2 regions of the Candidatus Pelagibacter sp. HIMB1636 genome follow, and region 1 is predicted to be linked to the other one. Evidence: riboswitches for the same ligand, from Rfam matches in the RefSeq annotation. Region 1 holds a riboswitch; the other holds the start of a gene.
What was found. Region 1 has a riboswitch for glycine ahead of ACTTA6_RS07230 (malate synthase G). Riboswitches for the same ligand answer to the same signal wherever they lie in the genome.
Positions count from the first base shown of each region.

Region 2: another riboswitch for glycine. It lies ahead of gcvT (glycine cleavage system aminomethyltransferase GcvT); the one in region 1 lies ahead of ACTTA6_RS07230 (malate synthase G).

Region 1 covers NZ_JBNAJP010000001.1:1,375,084-1,378,277, reverse strand. The annotation lists gene secA (preprotein translocase subunit SecA) at 1-439, shown strand, start outside; gene ACTTA6_RS07235 (acetyl-CoA carboxylase carboxyltransferase subunit alpha) at 443-1,537, opposite strand; glycine riboswitch at 1,642-1,729, shown strand; gene ACTTA6_RS07230 (malate synthase G) at 1,809-3,194, shown strand, end outside.
Region 2 covers NZ_JBNAJP010000001.1:826,199-829,392, reverse strand. The annotation lists gene ACTTA6_RS04420 (biotin-dependent carboxyltransferase family protein) at 1-476, shown strand, start outside; gene ACTTA6_RS04415 (DMT family transporter) at 476-1,348, shown strand; glycine riboswitch at 1,380-1,469, shown strand; gene gcvT (glycine cleavage system aminomethyltransferase GcvT) at 1,548-2,648, shown strand; gene gcvH (glycine cleavage system protein GcvH) at 2,648-3,028, shown strand; gene gcvP (aminomethyl-transferring glycine dehydrogenase) at 3,028-3,194, shown strand, end outside.

The DNA of each region.
Region 1 (3,194 bases):
TTCAGCAAAAGATAATGAACTGAAAGAGCAAATATCCTCAAAATTTAATGAGACACGTAATGAAAGAATTAAAGTTCTAAACGAGCAGCATGCAAAAGAAATTGAAAAAAGAATATTTTTGCAAACAATAGATTTGAATTGGAAATCACATATACAATATTTAGAACAACTTAGACAAGTGATTGGATTAAGATCTTACGGTCAAAGAGATCCTTTAATTGAATATAAAAAAGAAGCTTTTGATTTATTTTCAAATTTATTAGAAAAACTAAAATTAGACTACGTTACAATTTTAATGAATTTAAAAGTTATAACAGAAGAAAGATCTTCCAATGAGGAAAGAGTAAATCCAAAAACACAAGCCAAAAAAATGGGAAGAAATGAACCTTGCTTCTGTGGATCGGGCAAGAAGTTTAAACATTGCCATGGAGCTTTGTAATTCTTAAAAAAGAAAAAATAAAGAAGCTAAAAATAATAACCCTCCACCAATACCAAATAATAATTTTTTTGATTTGAAAATGTTATCAAAATTATTTTTCTTAATGGTCAAATTACTTAAATCTTCTACATTGCTCATAAAACCATCATTTCTTCCAATTTTTAAAAATTTATTTTTTCTTTCATTCATTATATCTTCTGACGTCATTTCTTTGTATTGATCTAAATTCGTAGAAATAGATTTTCTAACGTTATCAAGCATTAGGTCTCTATCCCTGTGAGCACCACCTAAAGGTTCTGGGATTATTTCATCAATAACTTTTAATTTTAATAAATCTTTTGCGGAAAGCTTCATTGCTTTTGCTGCATCAAGCATTTTTTTTGGATCTCTCCATAATATAGTTGCACAGCCTTCAGGAGATATAACTGAATAAATAGCATTTTCTAGCATGATAACTTTGTTAGACGATGCTAATGCAATCGCACCACCTGATCCACCTTCACCTATAATTATTGCAATAGTTGGAACCTTAAGTTCCATACAGCATTCAATTGATTTTGCTATTGCCTCAGCTTGACCTCTTTCCTCTGCACCAACACCAGGATAAGCGCCTGGCGTGTCTATAAAAGAGATAATTGGAATTTTAAATTTATTTGCTAAATTCATTAAACGAATAGTTTTTCTATAACCCTCAGGTCGCATCATCCCAAAATTTCTTTGAATTCTGCTATCTAAATCTTCACCCTTTTCTTGACCGATAACTAAAACTGACTGACCATTAAATTTTGCAAAACCAGTAAGTACAGATTTATCTTCACCATAATAACGATCTCCAGATAGAGGAATAAAATCTTCGAATAAATTATCTATGAAAAATTTAGACTTTGGTCTGTCTTCATGTCTCGCAACCATGGTGGTTTGCCATGGATCTAGGTTTGAATATATATCATTTAATTTTTGATCTAACTCAACTTGTGTTTTTGAAATTTTTTGGGTATCCACTTCTGATAATCCCTCTTGATTGTATGGATCTTTTAATTTTTCCAATTCTGTCTCTAAATCTTTAATCTCAGTTTCAAAATTAAGATAATTTTTCATAATAAGGTTATAGCGGATGGTTAATTCATAAAAAAGGCAATAAAATGATATTTAATTTAAAGTGTAATTGTTATTAATTGACTCTTTTCTAGAAGAGGATACATATTTTATTGTCGGGAGAGACTATTATATTTAGCACCGAAGGAGCAACCACCCCGGAAACTCTCAGGTAAAAAGGACCGATAGTTGCATAACACTCTGGAAAGAGAATTAATTCCGCCGAAGGAGCAAAACTCTCAGGCAAAAATACAGATGGGGTAATTTAGGTGATATGCAAGAAAAATATATAAATATTAAAACTTTAAAAGTATCTGAAAAACTTTCTCAATTTATTAGCGACGAGCTATTAAAAGAAACAAATCTATCTGTTGATAATTTTTGGTCAGGGTTCGAGAAAACAGTCAATGAATTAGCACCTAAAAATAAAGAATTAATTAAATTTAGAGAAGACTTACAGAAACAGATAGACAATTGGCACATAAAAAATAAGGGAAATGAATTTAATTTGTCAGAATATAAAAAATTTTTAACAGAAATTGGTTATTTGAGAGAAGAAGGTGATGATTTTGAAATATCAACTCAAAATGTTGATGAGGAAATAACAAGTATTGCTGGGCCTCAACTTGTTGTACCAGTCATGAATGCGAGATACGCATTAAATGCAGCTAATGCTAGATGGATGAGCTTATACGATAGTCTGTATGGAACAGATGTAATTGAACAATCAGAAGATAGCGTATCTGAAAGATATGATCCGTTAAGAGGTGAGATGGTAATAAAATATGGAAGAGATTTTTTAGATAAATATTTTCCATTAGCAGGATTGAGTTGGCAAAAAATTACAAGTTTTGCCGTTAAGTATGGAAAATTTAAAGCTTTAAAAGGTGCTGATATATATGATTTGGTAGATGAGAATAAGTTTATTGGTCATAGGGGTGAAGCTGACAACCCGTCTGCTATAATTTTAAAAAATAACAATTTACATATAGAAATTTTAAAAGATTCAAGAGCTTTTGCGGCTCAACAAGATCATGCTGGTATTAGTGACATAATTTTAGAATCTGCGGTGTCAACTATATGCGATAACGAAGATAGTGTAGCTGCTGTAGATGCAGAAGATAAAATTGTTTGTTACAGAAATTGGCTAGGTCTAATGAAAGGTGATCTAAAATCAAAATTTGAAAAAGAAGGAAAATTATTTGAAAGAAAACTTAATCCTAATAGAAGCTATATTTCAAAAGATGGAAAAGGTTTAAAGCTTCATGGAAGAAGTTTACTGCTAGTTAGAAATGTTGGTCACTTAATGACTAATCCATCAATAATTTTAAAAGATGGTAGTGAAGTTCCAGAAGGAATAATGGATGCATTCATTACTACAGCTGCTGCCCTTCATGATATTAAAAAAAAAACCAATTCAAGAACTGGTTCTATTTATATTGTGAAACCAAAAATGCATGGACCAGATGAAACTGCATTTACTGATTTGCTTTTCTCAAAAGTTGAGGAAGTTTTAGGTTTGCCAAAATACACCTGCAAGATTGGAATAATGGATGAAGAAAGAAGAACTTCAGCTAATTTAAAAGAGTGCATTAGATCATTAAAAAATAGAGTTTTCTTTATAAACACAGGTTTTCTAGACAGAACTGGTGATGAAATG
Region 2 (3,194 bases), 550 kb from region 1:
AAGTAAATATCCTAAATATTAATTCAGACCAAAGTAAAAAAAAGACTAATTACATAAATTCTAAAGTTGAAAATATCAGAGTAATAGAAGGACCAAACTTTGATTATTTTTCAGAGGAAGGAAAAAAAATATTTTTTGAAAAAGAATTTTCTGTATCAAAACTTTCAGATAGAATGGGGATGCGTTTAGAGGGTCCAAAAATTGAAAATATTGTAAATACCAATATTAAATCAGAAGGTTTGTTAAAAGGAGTCATCCAAGTACCAGCAGATGGAAACCCAATTATTATGCTTTCAGACCATGGTACTATTGGAGGATATCCAAAAATTGGTGTGGTAGCTAGTGTTGATTATGATCGGTTAGTACAAATATCACCTGGCTCAAAAATCAAATTTAAAGAGATAAATTTATCTGATGCTGAAACTTTGTTTAAATTATATGAGATGGACACTCAGAACTTACTTAATCAAATATAATGAATATTATTAGAAAACTTCCAGGACCCTTCTTAGTTTTTCTAGGTGCATGTAGTCTCAGTTTTGGAGGTTTGATCGTTAAGTCATTTGAAGGAGCAACCCTTTGGCAAATATTATTTTGGAGAACGGTATTCTTCCTAATTGTTATTAGCTTGTATTTAACTTTAACTTATAAGAAACAAGTATTTAGATCCTTTTATAATTTAGGATTTCCTGGTTTTTTTGGTGGATTTATTTTATCACTTGGTTTTAGTGGTTATGTGTTCGCGATGTATAACACAACAGTCGCTAATGCTAATTTTATTATTCAAACACAAACAATCTTCCTAGCAATATTTGGTTACTTTTTTTTAAAAGAAAAAATTTCAGCAATTACTCTTACTTCAATAATTCTTGCGATTTCAGGAATACTTCTAATGGTCGGAAGTTCTTTATCTCCAGGCCAAATGTCAGGAAATATTGCAGCTTTCATAATGCCAATATCCTTTGCTACATTAATTTTAGTAGTAAGAAAATATCCAACTGTTGATATGGTTCCTGCTCAATTTGTTGCAGGTGTTTTTGCGTTGTTAATAGGTTTCCTAATGTCAGAAAAAATAATGATATCTCCTAATGATATTTTTTTAGGATTTTTAGCTGGGTTTTTACAATTAGGATTAGGTTTTATCTTTATTACTATCGGAGCTCAACGAACACCATCGGCAATGGTTGCAATCATAATGCTAACAGAAGCTGTACTAGGTCCTTTATGGGCGTGGTTGTTTATAAATGAACAACCACCTTTCATTGTTATAATTGGAGGATCAATAGTTATTTTTGCAGTTTTACTTCAATTTTACAATTTATATACCTCAGAAAAAAAAGCGATCTAATAACATTTGACATTAAACGGTATTTATTAGAATATTTATTAACGGGAGAGATCACAAAGTTTGTGACACCGAAGGAGCAACCGCCCAGGAAACTCTCAGGTAAAAGGACCGTATTATATTAACTCTGGAAAGAGATTGAGTTCTCGCCGAAGGAGTAAAACTCTCAGGCAAAAATACAGATGGGTACGACAGAGTTAGTATGGGAAAAAAAACATCTTTAAACAAACTTCATCAAGATAACCAAGCTAAATTTGTAGAATTCGCTGGATATGAAATGCCCATACAATACAGCAAAGGGATTGTTGAGGAGCATAAATTCACAAGATCAAATGCAGGTATTTTTGATGTGTCTCATATGGGTCAATTATTTATTCATGGTGGAGTGGACTTAACTGCTGATCTTGAAAAAATTTTTCCACTTGATTTAAAAAATTTGAAACAAAACTGTTCTAAATATAGTTTTTTAATGAACGATAGTGCTGGAATTCATGATGATTTGATAATCACTAAAATTGAAAAAGGATATTTAATTATTTTAAACGCAGCATGCAAAGATAATGATTTTAAAATTTTATCAAATTTACTGAAAGATAAATATGAAATGGTTCTTGATGATCAACGATCATTAATTGCAATTCAAGGTCCAAAGTCAGTTGAGATTTTAAAAAATATAATAGAAGGTGTTGAAAAACTTAATTTTATGACTGGGAACTGGTTTGATTATAAAGATCAAAAAGCTTTTGTTACAAGGTCTGGTTATACTGGAGAGGATGGTTTTGAAGTGTCTATTAATAACGATTTAGCCGAAGGATTTACTCAGAATTTGATGGAAAAAGGAGCACAACTTATAGGACTTGGGGCAAGAGATACCTTGAGATTAGAGGCTGGATTGTGCTTATATGGACATGAACTTGATACAGAAAAAACACCAATTGAAGCAAACTTAAATTGGGCAATTTCTAAAGAGAGAATTTCAAATGGTGGATTTATTGGTTCTGATAAAATTATGAAAGAAATACAAGAGGGTACCTCTAAAATTAGAATTGGGATTAAGCCAGAAGGAAGATTGATTGCTAGAGAAAAAACTAAAATATTTGATGAGTCAGAAAAACTTATTGGCGAGGTTACTAGTGGAACTTTTGGACCAAGTGTAAATGGTCCAATAGCAATGGGTTACATTGATAAAGAGTTTTCTAAAGTTGATACAAAAGTTTTACTAGAAGTAAGAGGAAAAAAACATCCTGCAAGTGTTTGTGGGTTACCATTTTATAAAAAAAGTTATGTGAAAGGAGTAAACTAATGAGTGAAGTTAAATTTTCAAAAGAGCATGAGTGGATTACAGTGGAAGGAGATGTTGCTACTATTGGAATTACAAAACATGCAACAGAAATGTTGGGAGATATTGTTTTTGCTGAGTTACCTGAAAAAGGTTCAAACGTTGAAAAAGATGGCACAGCAGGAGTAGTTGAGTCTACTAAAGCTGCAAGTGATGTTTATACTCCTGTAAGTGGTGAAGTAGTAGATACTAACCAAGCTATAGTAGATGATCCTGCAAAGATCAATGAAGACCCTGAAGGATCAGCTTGGTTTTTTAAACTTAAATTGAAAGATAGTTCAGAAATGGACAGCTTAATGAACAAAGAAGAATACGATAAATTTGCAAAGGAGAGTGCTAGCTAATGTTACATAACTCACAAAAAGACTTTTTAAAAAGACACATTGGACCTTCAGAAGAAGATCAAAATAAAATGCTGAAGGAGCTTAATTATAATTCATTAGATGATTTAATAAAAAGTACAGTTCCAGAAAAGATACAATTGAAAGATGGATTAAATATAGGAGAGTC